Regions from separate parts of the Micromonospora lupini genome, predicted to be linked through region 3. Evidence: riboswitches for the same ligand, from Rfam matches in the RefSeq annotation. Region 3 holds a riboswitch; each other region holds the start of a gene.
The links. Region 3 has a riboswitch for cyclic di-AMP ahead of OOJ91_RS23985 (coiled-coil domain-containing protein). Riboswitches for the same ligand answer to the same signal wherever they lie in the genome.
Positions count from the first base shown of each region.

Region 1 (2,190 bases), on a different contig from region 3:
GAACTGCCGTTCGACGCCGACACCGGGGCCGACCTGGACGCCGCGGTCGACGCGGTGCGCGACCGGTTCGGCTCGGCGGCGCTCACCCGGGCGGTGCTCCTCGGCCGGGATCCGGGCGTCGAGATGCCGCTATTGCCGGACTGAGGGGGGTTGTGGGGCCGCTTCGGCTGCGACCGGCGACACATCACAGCAGGTCGGCGGTTTAGCCGGCGGCTGACGGGTGACCCTTGAGGGGAACAGCCTGACGAGGGGGGCCCACCATGTCCGACGACACCAGCAACCGACCGAGCCGGCACGCCGAACGTCCGCACGACGTGACCGACCCCCTGCTCTGGCAGCTGGCGGTCGACGTGCTGAGTGCCCACGAGCCCGACGACGAGGGTCACTGCCGCAACCTGCAGTGCGCCGGCCAGTCCTGGCCGTGCTCGGCCCGGGCGGGTGCCGAGCAGTCGCTGCGGCTGGCCCGCAGGACGCAGGCCTCGGTCGAGACGGCCATCGACGGCGACGGTGCCGGCACGGGCTGGCCCGGCGAGACGGCGGCACCGGCCCCCCGCTGGGACCGTGACGCCACCGCGGTGATGTCGCGCCGAGGGTCGAGGGCGTCCGCCGCGGCGTGACCGCGCCGTCATCCGCGCCCCGACCAGCGCCCTCGAACGACCGAACGCTCGGCCGGTGACCCGGCCGAGCGTTCGAGTGTCGTACGTCAGAGGGCGAGCCGCTGACCGGGGAGGATCAGGCCCGGGTCGGCGCCGATCACCTGCCGGTTGCGCTCGTACAGCGCCTGCCAGCCGCCCGCCTGGCGGTGGCTGTCGGCGATCTCCGACAGGGTGTCCCCCGGCTTGACGACGTACGTGTCGCCGCCGGCCGCGGGCGCGGTGCGCTCGTGGTTGCGGGTCGCCGGCTGGTCGCCGCGCGACGACCGCTCCTTCGGGGCTGTGGACCGGTCCTTCGGGGCTGTGGACGTCGACGACTTCGGGGTCGACTTCGTCGAGGACTTCGTGGCGGAGCCGCCCGACGAGCCGCCCTTGCGGCCGCAGGTCGGCCACGCGCCGATGCCCTGCCGGTCGAGCACCTTCTCGGCGATGGCGATCTGCTCGCCGCGGCTGGCCAGGTCGGCACGGGCGGCGTACTTCTTGCCGCCGTAGCCGGCCCAGGTTCCCTGGGAGAACTGCAGGCCGCCGTAGTAACCGTTACCGGTGTTGATCTTCCAGTTGCCGCCGGACTCGCACTTGGCGACCGCGTCCCAGTTGACACCGGCCTGGGCCGGGGCCGCAGGGCCGAAGAGGGCGACCGCGCCGGTGACCGCGCCGACGGCAAGCGTGCCGACGGCGACGCGGCGGGTGGTGACCCGTCGATGACGGGGCGTGTGGACAGACGTCATGTGTGGTTCCTCCACGCCGGCGAGGTGAGCTGTCGGGTTCGGGCCGAGGAGCCCGGCCGCGCGGTGGCGGCTTCACCCCGAGGTGACATGCACCGAGGAACGTTGGGTCCCCCGCTCCTGCCCGGTTCTGGTATCCGACGACCGGGGGCAGGATTTGGCGTTGCCGGTCGCGGTGTCCACGGTGGCGGACTCGACCGACCGTAGGCACGGTCGGTGACGGTCGCCCAACCCTTGTGAACTTGTTCACCGGCCCACGCGGGGCGTCACCCGCACCGGTTGCGGGCACGTACTCGGTGTGCTGTGACCATCGTGGACCGTTGCCCACCGGAACCACCGGTAGCGGACCGCCGCCGCACGCCACCCACAGCGATGACCAACAGGGCCACAGAGAACAACGGAAACCAATCCCCGGTACGCGAGTAGACCGTGCCCCACCCGGTCGTCGAAGCGACGGTGACCAGCAACTCCGCGTCACCGGCGGTGGCCTCACCCACCACTCTGCCGTTGGGGTCGGTGACCGTCAGCCGGCCGAGCCCGGCGGCGCGGACCACGGTGAGCCCGTTCTCCACGCCACGGACAAGGGTCATCCGAGCGTGCAGCCAGCCGTCCGAGCTGAAGTCCAGGGCGGGGACGAGCAGCACGGTGGCACCCTGCGCCCGATACCGTCGGACCAGGCCCGGAAAGTCAAGGTCCTTGCAGATCGCGACGCCGAACCGCCCGTCCACGAGCGCCTCGTCACCAGGCGTCAGCCAGTCCTCAAGGCCGGGGACCAGGTGCTGTTTGGTGTACGTCGTGACCGTCCCGGACGG
Region 1 is NZ_JAPENL010000001.1:359,650-361,839, reverse strand. It holds gene dinB (DNA polymerase IV) at 1-144, shown strand, start outside; gene OOJ91_RS01580 (hypothetical protein) at 261-617, shown strand; gene OOJ91_RS01575 (transglycosylase family protein) at 704-1,381, opposite strand; cyclic di-AMP (ydaO/yuaA leader) riboswitch at 1,381-1,551, opposite strand; gene OOJ91_RS01570 (nitrilase-related carbon-nitrogen hydrolase) at 1,645-2,190, opposite strand, start outside.
Region 1: another riboswitch for cyclic di-AMP. It lies ahead of OOJ91_RS01575 (transglycosylase family protein); the one in region 3 lies ahead of OOJ91_RS23985 (coiled-coil domain-containing protein).

Region 2 (2,190 bases), 490 kb from region 3:
CTGGGCGGGGCGGGATCGGTGGCCGGCGCGGGTGCCCGGACGGGACGGGAGTCGTCGCCGCGCGGATCCTCGGTGCCGGCGTCGTGGTGGCCGCGCGCGGGTAGGGCGGCCACGTGGCGGGCGTCGGTCAGGTGCATCGGTCCGTAGCCGCCGCTGGTGCTCGGGGTGCCGGCGTTGCTGTCCCAGCGGGACTCCAGGTAGGAGACGCCGAGCAGCACGGCGGTCGGCACGCCGTACTCGGTCGACGCGGCGGCGTACTGCTGCTGACGGTCGGCGGCCGGTGCGGCGGAGGCGGGGCCGGCGCTCAGCGGTACGGCGGTCGTTGCGGCGACCACCGCGGCGACGAGCAGCGCGCGCCGGCCGGCGGACAGGGTTGGACTTTCCATCGAACCCCCTAGATTCAACTGGTAACTGTGTGGCCACCTTCGCGCCGGTCGGGAGTCCAGGTCAATACCTTTCCATATATCAAAGCCTGCAGAAGGAAACCTTCACGTACGCTCGGTGACCCCCTCGAATCGGTACGGAGTGTCACGGCCGCACGGGTTGCGGATCGGTAACGGCCGTCTCTACTCTGGTCATTTGTCGGCCCGGTTGCAGGTCTGCCCACCCGGGCGGTAACGGACCGACACCGCCGAGTCGCTTGCGAGCGAGCCGGGGACCCAGGTTCCCCCGGGGTGAATCCGCAGCCAATGCGGTAGGGCGCCAACTTCCCGCCCGAACCCGTCAGCTAACCCGGTAGGCGGTCAGGAAGAAGGAGTACGGAACCCGGTGGCCCTCCATGTCCAGTGGCCGTCGCTTGAACGGTCGGCCTCGGCCGACCCGACGTCGACAGTGCCGCGTCCACGCTGGTCCCGCTTCACCACCGCCCTCGCCGCCCTGGTCGGCGTCGCCGTCGTCCTGACCGGCAGCGCCACGGCGGCGCACGCGGATCCGTCCGTCGCCGAGATCGAGCGCCAGATCGACGCCGACTGGAACAAGCTCGAACCGGTCATCGAACGGCACAACGCCACCCGCGCGGACCTGGCCGTCAAGCGCAAGCAGGCCGACACGCTCGCCGCGCGCATCGCGCCCCTGGAGCGCCAGGTCGACGCCGCGATGAACAAGGTCAGCGCGCTGGCCGTGCGCGCGTACATGGGCGAGAACCTGTCGACGGTCAACACGATGCTCGGCAGCCGGTCGCCCAGCGAGGTGGTCGGGCAGCTCGAGATGCTCGACCGGTTCGCCCACAACCAGCAGCAGGACGTCCGGCAGGTCGCCGGCCTCCGCGACGAGCTGGCCCGGCAGAAGGCGCCGCTCGACGAGATGGTGGCCCAGCTGACCCGGACCGAGGCGCAGTTGGCGGCGAAGAAGAAGCAGATCAACGAAGAGATCGACAGGCTGCAGAAGCTGCGCCTCAAGGTGTACGGCAACGGCGGCGGCGGTTCGCTGCGTCCGGCGCCCTGCCCGGCCAGCTACCCCGGCGGCGCCGCGGGCACGGCGGTCAAGTTCGCCTGCGCCCAGATCGGCAAGCCGTACGTGTGGGGTGCCGAGGGTCCGAACTCGTACGACTGTTCCGGGCTGATGCTCGCCGCGTGGGCGAAGGCAGGCGTGTCGCTGCCGCACAACGCCGCCGCGCAGAGCCGGGCGACCAAGAACGTCAGCAGGGGCGACCTGCGCCCCGGCGACCTGGTCTTCTACTACAGCGACATCCACCACGTCGGCATGTACGTCGGCGGCGGCTGGGTGGTGCACGCCTCCCAGGCAGGTCAGCCCGTCAAGATGAAGAAGGTCGACGACGGGCCGATCCACAGCTACGGCCGTCCCGGCTGACCGACGCCGAACGCACTAGGGCCCGTCGCGATCCTGTCGCGGCGGGCCCTCGTCGTCTCCTAGCGCGTCGGCCAGGCACGCCAGTTCTGCCAGGAGCGGCTCGGCGTCGGCCCCCGCTGACCCTGGTACCGCGAGCCGTAGACCACCGACCCGTACGGGTGCTCGGCCGGCGAGGACAGCCGGAAGATGCAGAGCTGGCCGATCTTCATGCCGGGCCAGAGGGTGATCGGCAGGTTCGCCACGTTCGACAGCTCCAGCGTCACGTGGCCGGAGAAGCCCGGGTCGATGAACCCGGCGGTGGAGTGGGTGAGCAGGCCGAGGCGGCCCAGTGAGCTCTTCCCCTCCAGCCGGCCCGCGAGCTGGTCGCCGAGCGAGATCACC
Region 2 is NZ_JAPENL010000002.1:1,478,367-1,480,556, forward strand. It holds gene OOJ91_RS21690 (N-acetylmuramoyl-L-alanine amidase) at 1-386, opposite strand, end outside; cyclic di-AMP (ydaO/yuaA leader) riboswitch at 620-756, shown strand; gene OOJ91_RS21695 (C40 family peptidase) at 769-1,809, shown strand; gene dcd (dCTP deaminase) at 1,869-2,190, opposite strand, start outside.
Region 2: another riboswitch for cyclic di-AMP. It lies ahead of OOJ91_RS21695 (C40 family peptidase); the one in region 3 lies ahead of OOJ91_RS23985 (coiled-coil domain-containing protein).

Region 3 (2,190 bases):
CCGATCCGCGGGTACACCGCCAGCAAGGACCAACTGCTCGCGCGGCTCCGTCGCGTCGAGGGGCAGGTCCGGGGCATCGAGAAGATGGTCGACGAGGACCGCTACTGCATCGACGTGCTCACCCAGATCTCCGCGATCCAGGCCGCACTCGACAAGGTGGCCCTGGGCCTGCTCGACGGGCACGCCCGGCACTGCATGCACGAGGGGGCGGCCGAGGGCCGGGCCGACGAGATGGCCACCGAGATGATGGCGGCCGTCGGTCGACTCATGAAGCGGGGCTGAGCCGACAGACGAGTCCGGCTCCCGACGTGACTACCATCTCCGACGATGGCTCACCGGACCCCGCCACGCAGTCCGGCACCGGCACCGCCACGGCGCGGCGCCGGCACCTACCCGCCGGGCCGACCGGTCACTGTCCGTGACCGTTGGGTAGTCAACCAGCCATCCGATGCGCTCGTCACCGCGTTCGTCAGGCGGAGGTGAACCGCCTGGCCCGTCGGCACGTACCCCGCACCGGATCGTTGGGAGTCTCGCATTGGGTTCCGACCACAGCCGTTCCGCTCGTCCCGCCCCGCCCCGGGTACGACGGATCCTCGTCGCGACGGTGGTGCCGCTCTTCGTGGCCACCGTCGTCGCCGTGGTGCTCTGGCCACGGGACGGGGTGCCGCAGGCCGGCGGTGGCACCGACGCGCCGCGCCACCACGGCCGGTGGCCCGTGTGGTGACCGAACCCTGCCCACCGTCGGCCGACCCGGAGGGCACGCCGGCCACCGGACCGTGCGGAACCGTGGACGTACGGATCGAGGACGGGCGCAGCTCAGGCCAGCAGGTGCGGACGCCCGTTCCCGCCGGGCCCGGCGCGCCGCGGGTCGAGGTCGGCGACGAGGTCGTCCTGGTCGCGCTGACCGACCCGACCGATCCCGCCGTCAACAGCGGGAACATCGCCGAGCACCAGCGCGGCACGCCGCCCCCGCGCGGACCGGACGGAGGCACTGGCCGCCCTCAGCTCCCCGCCAACGGGTCGGCCCGACGGGCTCGACCGCGAGCGGAGCACACCCCATCCACCGCCACCGACAGGTGGCCAGAGCCGAACAGGAGCACGGATACGGCATGGTGACACTCCTCAGCGTGACCGGATCGGGCACCCGCCCTGAGAACCGCGTCACTGGTCACTCAACGCCATGGCGAAATGACGCTTTTAGTCGGCATCAGGACGTAGCTCAGGCGGTGGACTCTCGGGTAACCTCGCTGCCGGTCACCGACGAAGGCGCGCAGCGGCGCCTGCGGTGCCACCGCCCAATCGCCAACCGGCGAGCCGGGGACCCAGGTATGTGGGGTGAATCCGCGTCAGCGGTAGGGGCCACTTCCGCCCCGAACCCGTCAGCTAACCCGGTCGGCGGTCGACGGAAGGGAACATTGTGACGGCACCCCTACGCCGCTGGTTGACACCCGTGGTGGCCGTGCTCGCCGCGCTGACCGTGTTCGCCGGACCCCTCCCGGCCCACGCCGCCCCGACGACCCCCACACCGTCCGGGCACGAGCAGGAGGACGAGCCCAAGCTGCTCGACGACGTGATCGAGCAGACCAACCGGGACTACGTGGCGGCCAAGTCCAAGCTGGACAAGTCCAAGAAGCGGCAGCTCGAGCTGGCGCTGGAGGTCGACCGGGCCAAGGCCGACCTGGCGGCGCTGGAACCGCAGGTCGCGCAGATCGCCGCCCAGTCGTACCGGACCGGACGGATCGGCGCGATCGCGATGCTGCTGGAGAGCGACGCCCCGGACTCGTTCGTCCGACGGGCCGCGGCGCTCGACGAGATGAACATGGTCAACGAGAAGAAGCTCGCCGAGGTCAACGCGGTAAAGGCCCGCGCGGAGCAGGCCAAGCTGGCCCTCGACGCGGAGGTCCGCGAGCAGCAGAAGCAGACCGCCCTGATGGCGAAGGACAAGCGCGACGCGGAGAAGTCGCTCGCACTGGTCGGTGGTCAGGGTTTCACCGGCGGCCTGGTGGACGCCACCTCCCCTGTCGCCCGGATCGGCCCGGGTCGCACCGCCGACGGTGACTGGAAGCCGCAGTCGTGCAGCGAGAAGGACCCCACCACCTCCGGTTGCGTCACGCCGCGCACCCTGCACGCCTACAAGGAGGTCAAGCGGGCCGGGTTCAACCGGTTCGTCGGCTGCCACCGCAACGGTGG
Region 3 is NZ_JAPENL010000002.1:1,967,821-1,970,010, reverse strand. It holds gene OOJ91_RS23995 (metal-sensitive transcriptional regulator) at 1-282, shown strand, start outside; partial or broken gene OOJ91_RS23990 (YibE/F family protein) at 536-966, shown strand; cyclic di-AMP (ydaO/yuaA leader) riboswitch at 1,283-1,413, shown strand; gene OOJ91_RS23985 (coiled-coil domain-containing protein) at 1,418-2,190, shown strand, end outside.

Region 4 (2,190 bases), on a different contig from region 3:
GTTCTATCAGTTCCTGACCGAGGTGCCCCAGGCTGCCGCCATCTGGTCGGCCCTGTTCCTGCTGGCGCTTACCGTCCTCGCCGTGCTGGTGGCCCGTCCCGAGCGGGACTCGCCGGCAGCCGAGCCGCCGCCGCCGGCGCCCACCGCCCGCGAGGTGGCCGCCGCCGAGGTCGCCGACCTGCGCCGGTACGCCGAGGAGGTGGCCGTGGCCGCGTCCCGCGCCGCGCAGACCGCCCGACGACGACGCGCTGACTGGCTGATCACTCAGGAAGAGGCGCAGCGGGCCTGGTCCCGGTACGACGACGCGGACACCACCGCCCGCCGCCTCGCCACCGCCGGTGCGCTGCCGCCCCCGCGTACCCCGCACACCCCCGCCGAGTACGCCGCCCGGGAGCGCTACCTGCACCGTGCCGCGATGGCCGCGCACTGGCGTGGAGAGTTGACCATGGCTCAGCTCGCGGACGTGTTCGGGCACCGGCGCGGCTGGGATCCCCGCCGGCACCCGGTCGAGCAGGAGGTGCTTCTCACCCGGGTGATCCGTGACGCGCGGCTGGCCGACCACCGGGCAGCAGCCGAGCGGGAGCGGTCCGCCTGGCGGGACGCGGAGCTGGCCGCCGAGTCGGCGCGCACCCTCGCCGAGGAGGCGTACGCGGCGACGGCCCGGCTGTTGCCGACCCCGGTGCCGTCCCGTCGCGCGACGACCGGGGCGTCGCGTCCGGCCGTTGTGGCGCGCTGGCGTCCCGTCCGGGCGGGTTGAGCCCGATCTGTTATGTGAGGCCGGTCACCGCCAGCGAAAATCGGGCGACCGGCCCGATCGGTGGCCATTGTTCCCGCAATTGTCGAGGCGTTTCCGGCGACCTGTCCGGTTGTCACCCACGGACGCCTCGGTAACCGGTTGTCCCATCGAGTCACGTCAGCGGCAATACGCGCAGAAATTGTCGCACCAGACGATGTTTACGCAGGTGGGCACCGCTTGGCAGGGTGAGCGTCGGCCAGTACTGTCGTCCCGTCCGGTGCGGTAACCGATCGCAGGATGCGACGCCGCGCCGACCCGCTCAATCGTGATCAACGAACCGGGGACCCACAGTAAGTCCGGGGTGAATCCGCGAGCCACGGCCCGCGGTAGGGCGATCTTCCCGCCCGAATCCGTCAGCTAACCCGGTAGGCGGTGACGGAAGGAGTTCCATCCTCGTGCAGCACCTCTCCACCCCTCGGTTGGTCCCACGCCTCCACGGCGTCGCGGCACCCCCGCTCATCCGCCTCGTGACGGTGAGCTGACCCCCCGGGTCGCCGCCTCTCCCGCCCGGCCGCGCCGGGCGATCCCCTGAGCGGTTCACCACCCGCGGACCACGGTCCGCGCGCTGGCGCCTGCCCGGACACCGACCGCGCCCGGTGTGCCGCTCTCCCCCCGAACCGTGGAGGACCCCGTGAAGCACACCCTGCAGCGTCAGCTTCGTCGCCTCGCGACCGAGCGCCCGTACCAGATCGTCGCCGCCTCCGCCGCGGCCCTCGCGATCGCCACCACCACCGGCGTCCTGCTCGCCGGCACCGATGGGGCCCCGGCCAGCGGGCACACCTCGACCACAGTCGCCGAGATGCGCAGCGACACCATCGCGTCCCGCGGCCAGGCACGCGTCGCGCCCCCCTCGGCCGCGCCGAGCACCGCCGCCCCGGCCACGAGCGCCGCCTCTCCCGCTGCGAAGGCCACGAGCAACCCCGACCTCACCCGTAAGCCGACGCCGCCGAAGCCGCCCGCGACCAAGGTGCTCGACTACGACTACGAGGCGCAGAACACGTACTACAACTGCGGCCCGGCGGCGACCCGCAACGCCCTCAGCGCCAGCGGCATCGACCGCACGCAGGAGGAGCTCGGCGCCGAGCTGGGCACCACCGAGATGGGCACCAACTCGGCCGAGGACACCACCCGGGTGCTCAACGCCGAGGTGAAGGGCTCCCCGTACCGGACCCGGATGTTCGAGGGCGCGCCAAGCCGCGCGCAGATGGACCGCCTCCAGGCCGACGTCGTCAAGGCCATCACCGACGGCCGAGGCGTGGTCGCCAACGTCGTCGGCGACGCCACCGACACCGACGGCGGCTGGCACTCCTACGGCGGCGGGCACTACATCGCCGTCGTGGGCTACAAGGACAACGGCCGCACCGTGCGGATCGCCGACTCGGCGAACCCGGCCG
Region 4 is NZ_JAPENL010000003.1:401,666-403,855, reverse strand. It holds gene OOJ91_RS29925 (hypothetical protein) at 1-757, shown strand, start outside; cyclic di-AMP (ydaO/yuaA leader) riboswitch at 1,043-1,183, shown strand; gene OOJ91_RS29920 (C39 family peptidase) at 1,416-2,190, shown strand, end outside.
Region 4: another riboswitch for cyclic di-AMP. It lies ahead of OOJ91_RS29920 (C39 family peptidase); the one in region 3 lies ahead of OOJ91_RS23985 (coiled-coil domain-containing protein).